2 linked regions of the Geobacter metallireducens GS-15 genome follow. The protein of the gene in region 1 binds, or shares a complex with, the protein of each later gene. Links are inferred from orthologs where the notes say so. Each region holds a gene or a part of one and is shown on either strand. Other genes may lie near its edges.

Region 1 (6,015 bases):
TCATTGACCAGCCTATACCCTTTCAGCCCTCTGACCAACCGCACAAAATCGTCCAAAGGCATTGAGTAGTCATCGGGCTCGGCAGCATCACCATCGTCTCGCTCCACCTTCGCCTTCGCAATGGCAATATCGTCCATGGGATAGTCTTGCTGGGTACTCAGCTCAACATCCTTATCGCCAGGCATTAACTTGGGAACCTTTCCCTCATCCTTGCGTGGTGTAGGAATGTAGTCCTTGTTCTCCCTTATGGCACGTGCATTACAGTTGGCGATGCTCACATGGTTCTGGAGGATCCTTCGGATGTAACGGCTGGAAGGATTGCTGGGTGCAAGGTTCTTCCCTGACTTTGCTGTCAAAGCCGGGAAAGTTTCCGTATCCCCATCAGGATCATCAATTTCATACGTTCGTCGATCAATAGTGATGCTGTCGAAAGGAAAGAGGCTGTCTTCTTCCAATACCTGGAACACAACAAAAGTCTTGCCACCTTCAGGATTGGTGGCAAGATGCCCTCTCGCCTTGATTGTTATTTCCTGGTTGACTGGAAAATCCACCTTGAGGCGTTGAAATTGACCACTATCGGCGTTAACGCTATTCCGAACCATTCTCATGCGACTACCCGCGAATCCATTAGCCAGAAATCGGACTATGCTCTTTGCGTCAGAATCCGCAGCGCCAGGTTTCATGGTGATCTTGGCGTGTAGGGTACTATCATCCAATGAATAGTCTTCGTGGAGGCGCTTTAGGTTTTGAGAAAAGACCGCCTCACGCAAGGAGGTGGATTTGAAATAGTAGACGCCTGCGAGAACTGCGCAAGGAATGACGATCTTCATATCGTCACAGTGAAATACCAGACACTGCTGGTTCTTGCAGATGGCCGAGTTATTTTTGGTAAAATCGCTCTGATAGCGCGTGCTGGTCAACGAAAGATCGTATTCTAAGTCAGTTAACGCGTCCTGGATCCGTACGATTTTATTATGCTCGGAGGAGTTGACAGTAAATTTACGGACGGTACCTAGCGCTGGTTCTTTGATCAGTTTCCTGCCCTTGGCGAAATAGGAGCCTACAGTGCAATACGAAAGGAGCTCAGGAGGGATGGTGTCGGCGAGATAATAACCGGTCTTGACGTTTTTAAACAGTAGCCTGATGAGGCAACGGGATGAACTTACGTTTAGGTTGAGGATCCAGACGAGTTGAAAGCGATTTCTGGGATCCTCGGACCTCATCTTTGGCAGGATGTATATTTTGTCGAGGTCAGCCGGCACGTTACCCCGCACCGGAGTTGTAGCAATAACTATTGAAATGTAGCGTTAACTTCTGAAAATGACAGTTCCCTCCGCCGATCAATCCCACATCCGAGATAGTGTGATGGGGTGACCTGAACGGGCGCTGCGCCACGAGCGCATTGTCCCGGTCAAGGAGCCCCATGACGCTGTAAACCTTGGTCGTTTCGATGGCCTCCTCGAAGGACATGCGGGGAAGGATGGTCGGAATCCGCCGGGAGAGCATGGTCTTGCCGGATCCCGGCGGACCAATCATAATGATATTGTGAGACCCGGCGGCCGCCACCTCCAGTGCCCGCTTGGCATGTTCCTGCCCCTTCACCTCGGAGAAGTCGTCGCCCGCGTCGGCGCTCCGTGCGAAGAACTCCTCCACGTCCACCCGGGACGGGTCGATGGACCGGTCGCCGTTGAGAAAATCCACTACTTCGGCCAGTTCCGATACGCCGACGACCTCGATACCCTCCACCACCGCTCCCTCGCGGGCGTTTTCCAGGGGAACCACGATGCCGCGCAGCCCCGCATTCCGGGCGGCCACGGCCACGGGGAGACAGCCGCGGACCGGTTTGACGCTCCCGTCCAGGGAGAGCTCGCCGAGGAGGAGGTACTCCTTGAGCCGCTCTCCCTTGACGACGCCGATGGCGGCCAGGATGCCGATGGAGATGGGGAGGTCAAAGGAGGCCCCCTCCTTCTTCAGGTCGGCGGGGGCCAGGTTGACGGTGATCTTGCGGGGGGGAAAATCGTAACCGGAGTTCTTGAGGGCTGATTTGACCCGGTCCTTGCTCTCCTTGACGGCGCCGTCAGGAAGCCCCACGGTGGCGAACTGGGGAAGTCCCTGGGCGATATCCACCTCCACGTCGACGATGACTGCGTCGATCCCGAGGAGAGCGCTGGAGAGGGCCTTGGCTAACATCAGGGGCCGTGGACCGGAGACAGGGTAGTGGCCGTGAGAAGAACCTGACCGATCATGACAAGAGAGTCTCCAGATATTTCTCGGCGTCCAGGGCCGCCATGCAGCCGGTGCCAGCCGAGGTTATGGCCTGCTTGTAGTACTGGTCCTGCACGTCGCCGGCGGCAAAGACGCCGGGGATGCTGGTGGCGGTGACGTTCCCCTCGCCGCCGCAGAGGGTGCGGATGTAGCCGTTGTCCATCTCCAGTTGCCCCTCAAAGAGCTGGGTGTTGGGAGCATGGCCAATGGCAATGAAGCAGCCGTGCACCGGGATATCCTTGGTGGAACCGCTGGTGTGGCGGATGCGGATGCCGGTGACCCCGGTGGCGTCCCCCAAAACCTCGTCCAGCACATGGTGCCATTCGATGGTAACATTACCCCCCTTGGTCTTTTCGATCAGACGGTCGGCGAGAATCTTCTCGGAGCGGAACTTGTCGCGCCGGTGAATGACCGTGACATGACTGGCGATGTTGGAAAGGTAGAGGGCCTCTTCCACGGCAGTGCTGCCGCCGCCGATGACCGCCACCGGCTTGCCGCGATAAAAAAAACCGTCGCAGGTGGCACAGGCCGAAACCCCTTTCCCCTTGAACGCGTCCTCCGACGGCAGCCCCAGGTATCTGGCGGTGGCACCGGTGGCAATGATGAGGGCGTCGCAGGTATAGATGCCATTGTCCCCCTCCAGGCGGAAGGGTCGCTCGCGAAGATTCGCCTTACCGATGTGGTCGAAGACCATGGTGGTATTGAAGCGCTCGGCGTGCTGGCGCATCCGCTCCATGAGGTCGGGTCCCTGGACGCCGTTTGGATCGCCGGGCCAGTTGTCCACCTCGGTGGTGGTCATCAACTGCCCCCCCTGCTGGAGTCCGGTGATGAGGGTCGGATTAAGGTTGGCGCGGGCGGCGTAGACGGCGGCGGTGTAGCCGGCAGGGCCGGAGCCGAGAATGATGAGGCGGTGATGGGTTGTTTCCATATTAGAATCCTCCAAAGACAGTCGCGCTACGATAGCAGCAACACTCCGGAAATGCAAGGGGGGAGCGGTTCTTTCCGTTTGACCCGCCAAAGGGGCATCTGCTACAGTGAACCCCTGACGGGAAGGGGGGACGAAGCCGACCATGCACGCCGAAACGCACCTTGACCAGAGCATCACCGGACGCTTCAAGTATGCCATCATCCTGACGACCTTCACCCTGGTGGCCGAGGTCGCGGGTGGGATCTGGACCAACTCCCTGGCCCTCCTGTCGGACGCGGCCCACGTCTTTCTCGACCTCTTCGCCCTGATCCTGTCGCTGGCGGCCATCAAGCTCGCCGGCTACCCCGCCTCCGACACCCGCACCTTCGGCTGGCACCGGACCGAGGTCTTCGCCTCTTTCATCAACGGCGCCACGGTCTTCCTCATGGCCATCGGCATCTTCTACGAGGCCTGGGAGCGGCTGCGCCACCCGGTGGAGGTCAAGAGCCTCCCGATGCTGGTCATCGCCGCGGTGGGCCTCGTCATGAACCTCGTCGCCGCCTCGGCCCTCCACAGCCACTCCCACGACGATCTGAACGTGCGCAGCGCCTTTCTCCACGTCATCGGCGACGCGGCCGCCTCGGTGGGGGTCATCATCGGCGGCGTCATCATGTACTACACCAGCTGGTACCTCCTGGACGCCATCATCTCCGCCGGGATCGGCTGCGTCATCTTCTGGGGGTCGTGGCGGGTGATCCGGGAGTCGTCCCACATCCTCATGGAGGGGGTCCCCCGGGGGATGAGCACCCGGGAAGTGGCCATTGCCATGCAGGAAGTGGAGGGGGTGAACACGGTCCACCACCTGAACATCTGGACCATCTGCTCCCACATCCTGGCCCTGTCGGCCCACGTGGATGTGGAGCCCGAGCACAAGGAGCGGCAGGCGGATGTGCTCAGGCGGCTCGAAGAGCTGCTCTTCGAGCGCTACCACATCTCCCACACCACCCTCCAGGCCGAGTGCACCCGGTGCGCGGAAACACCGCCGATCATAAAGGAGCTACGCCACCGCCCCCGCCACGGCCAGCACCACGACCATCACGGCCACGACCATGGGCACGGCCATGACCACCACGGGCACGACCACGACCACTGCCACCATGACCACTAGCAACCCCACGGAGAACCGATGCTCCCCTACACCCTGATCCAGGAAGCGTCAGACCGCCTCAAAAAGCGGGTCCGGCGCACCGAGCTGATCCACTCCCACCACTTCAGCGAGCGGTTCGGCTTCCCCCTTCTCTTCAAGTGCGAGAACCTCCAGCGGACCGGCGCCTTCAAGATCCGGGGAGCCCTCAACTTCATGACCTCCCAGCCCCGGGAGGCCCTGACAAAGGGGGTCATCACCGCCTCGGCCGGCAACCACGCCCAGGGGGTCGCCTTTTCCGCCGACCTCCTGGGGGCGCAGGCCACCGTCTTCATGCCCGAGAGCACCCCGCCCCAGAAGGTGCAGGCCACCAAGGAGTATGGCGCCGACGTAGTCCTCACCGGCAGGAACTTCGACGAGGCCTATGCCGCCGCAGTCCAGGCCCAGAAGGAGACCGGCGCCCTCTTCGTGCACCCCTTCGACGATCCCCTGGTCATGGCCGGCCAGGGTACCATCGGCCTCGAAATCCTCGATGAACTCCCCGACGTCTCAGCCATCCTGGTCCCCATCGGGGGAGGCGGGCTCATCGCCGGCATTGCCACGGCGGTAAAGGAGACTCACCCCCACGTGCGGATCATCGGCATCGAATCCAAGGCCGCACCCTCCATGCACTTCTCCCTCAAGAAGGGAAAGATCGTGGAGGCCCCCCTCACGGTTACCCTTGCCGACGGGATCGCCGTGAAGAAGGTGGGACGGAACACCTTCCCCATCATCCGGGAACTGGTGGACGACGTGGTGCTCGTGGAGGAAGAGGAGATCGCCCTGGCCATCGTGGGGCTCCTGGAGCGGACGAAACTCCTCGTGGAAGGGGCTGGAGCCGTGACCCTGGCGGCCCTTCTGAACGGCAAGGCGGGGAAACTGCCGGGGAAGACGGTCTGCGTCCTCTCCGGCGGAAACATCGACGTGAAGACCATTTCCACCGTGGTGGAGCGGGGCCTTGTGGCGGCGGGGCGCTATCTGAAGCTGCAGGTGGTGCTGGACGACATTCCCGGTTCCCTGGCGGGGCTGGCCACGGAGGTGGCTGCTGTCCGGGCCAACATCTTCCTCATCAACCACGAGCGCCGCTCCCTGGACCTTCCCCTCGGCAAGACCGAGGTCCTTCTGGAACTGGAGACCCGGGGCTACGAACACATCCAGGAGATCATCGGCCACCTGGGGCGACGGGGCTATGAGGTGGATGTCGTAAAATGAACTCCCTCGTGAGGGGAGCGCCGTTGCCCGGATCCACCAACTCCGGCCGCAGGAGGTCGGCGGCCGTGTCAACATCATGCCACACCGGCAGGAGCGCCGTGGCGATGCCGGCTGACTCAGCCCGGGCCAGGGACTGCTCCAGCACCTCCGGCGTTGACCAGGCGATCCCCTCGAAGAGCTCCCGGTGGAGCCGCTTCATGGCTAGGAGATAGTAGCCGCCATCCTCCGTGGGGCCGAAGACGGCATCCACCCGAGGATCATTCAACAGATCAAAGGCCTGTTCGATGTAGTCTGGCGGGAGATGGGGCGAATCGGTGCCGATGACCGCCGCCGAGTCGTACCCCTGGCCAAAGGTCCGGTCGAAGGCCGCCGCCAACCGCGCTCCCAACCCGTCCCCCTCCTGTGGATAACTCTCCCCCTCCCCCACCGTTTCCGCGAAGAACTCAGG
Region 2 (4,758 bases), 170 kb from region 1 along the record:
CCATGTCGCGCAAGGGAGTGTCGGGGTATTTCTCAAGGACCGTCTTCATCCGCTCGATGGCGGTCTGGTAGTCCTTTTTCTGGTAGGCGTTGAAACCTGCGATGAATACCTGGGAATCGTCGGAGTTGACAGCATAGACGGGAGTGGAAAGGAGCGACGCGATTATGAGACATCCGGTCAGGCACCGGAAAGCGGCAGTGCGGAAATATTTCATAAAATCCACGGGCTTGACCTTTCCCTTCGTGAGGGCAAAGAAATTAAGGTAATTAGATTCAGTTACATAGCATCATAACACCCGCTTGTCAACGATGAATGCCGGCGCGAGGCCCCGTAACTACGCGAAAAACGGCCATACAAAACTTTGAATTCCGGGGTCCCGACCCTCTTTTCAACGGAGCCCTCACTCGGTATACTGGCCCCATGTTCGACAAATCTCGCCTGAACACCCTCCCCGAATCCCCCGGCGTCTACCTCATGAAAGGGTCAGACGGCACCATCCTCTACGTGGGGAAGGCCAAGAGCCTCAGGAAACGGGTTCGCTCCTACTTCGGCGCTGCCGGTGAATCCCGCTACCACATCCGGTTCCTCGTGGCCCGGGTGGCGGAAGTGGAGGTCATTGTCACCGACACCGAGAAAGAGGCTCTCATCCTCGAGAACACTCTCATCAAGAAGCATCGCCCCCGTTATAACCTGGACCTGCGGGACGACAAGACCTACTTCTCGCTCCGCATGGACATGAACGAGGAGTTCCCCCGACTCACCATCATCCGGAAGGTGCGCCAGGACGGAGCCCGCTATTTCGGCCCCTATTCATCGGCCGCTTCGGCCCGCGAAGCCCTTAAGCAGCTCTACCGGCTCTTTCCCCTGCGCCACTACCCCCTTGAAACCTGCCGCCGGCGCCGGCGCCCCTGCCTCTTCTACCAGCTTAGGCAGTGCTCGGCTCCGTGTCACGGCCTCATCTCACCCGAGGAATACCAGGGCCTCGTCCAGGGGGCCGCCCTCTTTCTGGACGGGAAGAACCGTGACCTTCTGAAGACCTACCGGGAACGGATGGCATCCGCGGCAGCGAACGAGCGCTACGAGGAGGCGGCCCGCTACCGGGACCTCATCCGCGCCATCGAGGTAACGGTGGAAAAACAGAAAATGGTGACCACGGGAGGAGATGCCGACGTTCTCGGCATACACCGGGAAGGGAGCTCCCTCTCCCTCGCCCTCCTCTTCATCAGGGGAGGGCGTCTCATCGGCAGCCGCAGCTACCTTCTCGCCTGGGAACTGGAGGACGAGGAGGCCGTTTCGTCATTCCTCAACGACTACTACAGCCGGGAGGTCTTCATCCCCGACGAGGTGCTTGTTCCGCTGCCCGTGGCCGACAGCGCGGCACTGGCGGAACTTCTCTCCGAGCGGCGGGGCAAGCGGACAAGCGTAGCGCACCCCCAACGGGGAACAAAGGCCGGTCTGGTCAAACTCGCGGGGAAGAACGCCGAGGCGGCCCTTCGGGAGAAGCAGAAACGGGAGGAAGGAGCGGAAGCGGTCCTGACGGAACTGAAGGAACGGCTCCACCTGCGGAACCTCCCCCGCTGCATCGAGTGCTATGACATATCGAACATCCAGGGGACCTACCCAGTGGGAAGCAGGGTCTCGTTCCGTGACGGCAAGGCGGACAAGGGAGGCTATCGCCACTACCGGATCAAGACGGTCGCCGGCGCCGACGACTTCGCCATGATGCACGAGGTCCTCTCACGCCGGTTCAGGGACAGCCCGGCCAAGGACGAACATCCCGACCTGATTGTGGTTGACGGCGGCATCGGACAGTTGAACATCCTGACCGCCGTTCTCCGGGAGTTGCAGGTGGAGGATGTGGATGCCGCCTCCTTGGCCAAGAGCCGGGTGGAACGGGACATGGCGGCGGAAGAGCTGACACGGAGCACCGAGCGGGTCTTCCTCCCGGGCCGCAAAAACCCGGTGATCCTCCGCCAGAACAGCGCGCCACTCCTCCTCCTGGCACGGATCCGCGACGAGGCCCACCGCTTCGCCATCACCTACCACCAGAAACTGCGGGGAAAAGACACCATCCGGTCGATCCTCGACACCATTCCAGGAATCGGGCCGAAACGGCGGAAGGAACTTCTGCGGCAATTCGGAAGCCTGCGGCGAATACGGGAAGCGAGTCGGGATGAGCTGGCCGCCACCCCGACCATTCCGCCGACCCTAGCCGAGAGCATCTGGAAATCTCTCCACGAAAACGACGAAGGCGACACCCCCTGAAAGGGATGCCGCCTTCGGGCGCTCCAGTGGAAACTCCCCCTATTTTTCGGCCAGGAGCTTCTTGATGAGGGTTTCCATGTTCTTGAGGGTGGCGTCCGAACCTCCCATGAACCTGTCGGCCACATTTCCCCTCTTGTCGATGACGTACACCGTGGGGAGGGACCGGAGACCGTAATCGGTCTGGACATCCTGGCCGGCAAGGGCCACGGGATAGACTATCCGCTTGCTGGCGATGAAGTCCTTGACTGCCCCCTCATCGCCATCGTCAAGCGAGAGCCCCAGGACCTGGAGTCCCTGCCTGCCGTACTTCCTGCTGATGCCATTCAGATGCGGAATAGCCTCTCTGCAGGGGGGGCACCAGGTGGCGAAAAAATCGATGACCAACACATACCCCTTGTAATTGGCGAGACTTATCTGCTGCCCGGAGGTGCTTACCACCTTGAGGGGCGGGGCAGGCTGCCCTTTCTGGGGGATGGCAAGCGACGGCGAGGCAACCGCCATCGTAAAACCGGCCGCCGCAACAAAAGCTCTCAAAACAGGGACTATCCGCATAAGAGGCACAACTCCTGAGTTAGTTCGAGCTAGAGCGCCTTCTTGATGAGGGCCTCAAGCTGAGCCTTGGGAACAGCCCCTACGACCTGGTCGACAACCTTGCCGTCCTTGAAGAGGATGACCGTAGGGATGCCGCGTACGCCATACTTGCCGGGGGTGCCGGGGTTGTCGTCCACGTTTACCTTGCCGACCTTCACCTTGCCGTCGTACTCGTCGGCAATGGCGTCGATGACCGGGGCGATGGCCTTGCAGGGGGCGCACCAGGTGGCCCAGAAATCCACAAGGACCGGAACGGTAGCCTTGAGCACATCGGTATCGAAGTTATCATCACTGAACGTCAGCACCTTTTCACTGGCCATGGAAGCCTCCTTGTCAAACAAATTGTACTTTTAGAATATAGACGAGCTTCCCCGAAACATCAAGGAGGAAAACGGCACCGTTTCCCCTCCCCTTGGCAATCGGCCTGAAATCTGGTACACACACATATCGTTACTTACCCTAGCGAAACTACCGGATTCCATGTCCCAATTCCCCGTAAACCTGAACCTTCGCGAGCGGAATGCCGTCATCGTCGGCGGCGGTGCCGTTGCCGCACGCAAGTGCCTTCTCCTTATGGAAGCGGGAGCGCGGGTCACCGTGATCGCTCCCCGCCTCGATCCCCGCCTGGAAGAACTTCGGAGGGAAGGCTGGATCATCTGCCACGCCCGCCAGTACGGGGAGGGGGACCTTGCAGATGCCTTTCTCGCCTTCGCAGCCACGGACAACCCCGCCGTGAACCTGCACGTGGCCAGGGACGCGGCTGCCCTCGGCATCCTTGTGGACATCACCGGTGCGCCGGAGCACGGAAGTTTTACAACTCCGGCGCACTTCCGCAGGGGAGATCTTCTGGTCGCCGTCTCCACGGGAGGGAAGAGCCCGGCCCTGGCTCAGAGCATCTGTAACGATCTGGCACAACGATTCGGCCCCGAATACGCTGAAACCGTTGCGATACTTGGCGCAGTCCGTGAAAAGCTGTTGACTGTCCGCGGCAACCGCACCTACAATAAGGCGGTTTTACGCACCCTTGCCGATGCCGACCTCCCCGGCCTGATCCGGCGGGGGGAATACGAAACGATCGACCGCCTCCTCGTGACCCACGCCGGCCCCGGTTTTACCCTGGCCTCGCTGGGAACGAGGACCGAGGACCCCGCATGAACGCCCTGTTCTTCAAACTGACCCTGGCCATCTACTTCGCAGCCACCATTGCCTACCTGGCTTACCTCGTCAAACCCCGGGAAGTACTCGGCAAGGTTTCCTGCTGGATTCTCTCGGCGGGGTTCGTGGCTCACTGTGCCTACACGGTCGACCGGTACCTGGAGGCGGGACACACTCCCATCACCAACCTCCACGAGTCCCTCTCCTTCTTCAGTCTTGCCGTTGTAGGCATCTACATCCTCTTCGAGCGGAAATACCGGATCTTCATCCTCGGCTCCTTCGTCACCCCTGTGGCATTCCTGCTCATGGCGGCCTCCACCGGCTTTCCCTCGGCCATCATGCCGTTGAATCCGGCCCTCAAGAGCAAATGGCTCATGGTCCACACGGTCATGGCGTTCCTGAGTTACGCCGCCTTCTCCGTTGCCTTTGGCGCCGCCATCATGTACCTGATCCAGCAGCATTTCCTCAAGAGCAAGAAGCTGGGCCCCATGTACCAGAAGCTTCCTTCCCTGGACATACTGGACGAGATCAACTATCGCTGCCTCACCATCGGGTTCCCGCTTCTCACCTTCGCCATCATCTCGGGTGCCATCTGGGCTGAATCCGCGTGGGGAACCTACTGGAGCTGGGACCCGAAGGAAACCTGGTCCCTCATCACCTGGTTCGTCTACGCGGCGCTGCTCCACGGCAGGCTAACCACCGGATGGAGGGGAAAGAAGGCCGCCATTCTCGCCATTGTCGGCTTCT

What was found. Proteins that work in one complex are often made in the same cells at the same time.
Region 2: the proteins of trxB (region 1) and trxA are in contact, whole or in part, in a crystal structure (PDB 1F6M), measured with the Escherichia coli proteins. The link is inferred for Geobacter metallireducens GS-15 from one-to-one orthologs.

The regions. Positions count from the first base shown.
Region 1 is NC_007517.1:3,466,344-3,472,358, forward strand. Bases 1,219-4,032 are described here. They hold trxB (thioredoxin-disulfide reductase), read right to left. Parts: upstream 3,194-4,032; coding sequence 2,243-3,193; downstream 1,219-2,242. Other genes in these bases: GMET_RS15375 (hypothetical protein), read right to left, coding at 1,219-1,262; GMET_RS15380 (YifB family Mg chelatase-like AAA ATPase), read right to left, coding at 1,264-2,190; GMET_RS15390 (cation diffusion facilitator family transporter), read left to right, coding at 3,336-4,032. Outside these bases: more of GMET_RS15375, read right to left, coding at 1-1,218; more of GMET_RS15390, read left to right, coding at 4,033-4,340; ilvA (threonine ammonia-lyase), read left to right, coding at 4,359-5,567; GMET_RS15400 (TIGR04282 family arsenosugar biosynthesis glycosyltransferase), read right to left, coding at 5,518-6,015.
Region 2 is NC_007517.1:3,633,336-3,638,093, forward strand. Bases 1,512-4,187 are described here. They hold trxA (thioredoxin TrxA), read right to left. Parts: upstream 3,177-4,187; coding sequence 2,847-3,176; downstream 1,512-2,846. Other genes in these bases: uvrC (excinuclease ABC subunit UvrC), read left to right, coding at 1,512-2,265; GMET_RS16180 (TlpA family protein disulfide reductase), read right to left, coding at 2,305-2,817; GMET_RS16190 (precorrin-2 dehydrogenase/sirohydrochlorin ferrochelatase family protein), read left to right, coding at 3,337-4,011; ccsB (c-type cytochrome biogenesis protein CcsB), read left to right, coding at 4,008-4,187. Also shown: GMET_RS16170 (tetratricopeptide repeat protein), read right to left, coding at 1-214; more of uvrC, read left to right, coding at 421-1,511; more of ccsB, read left to right, coding at 4,188-4,758. UniProt on the Escherichia coli protein: Participates in various redox reactions through the reversible oxidation of its active center dithiol to a disulfide and catalyzes dithiol-disulfide exchange reactions.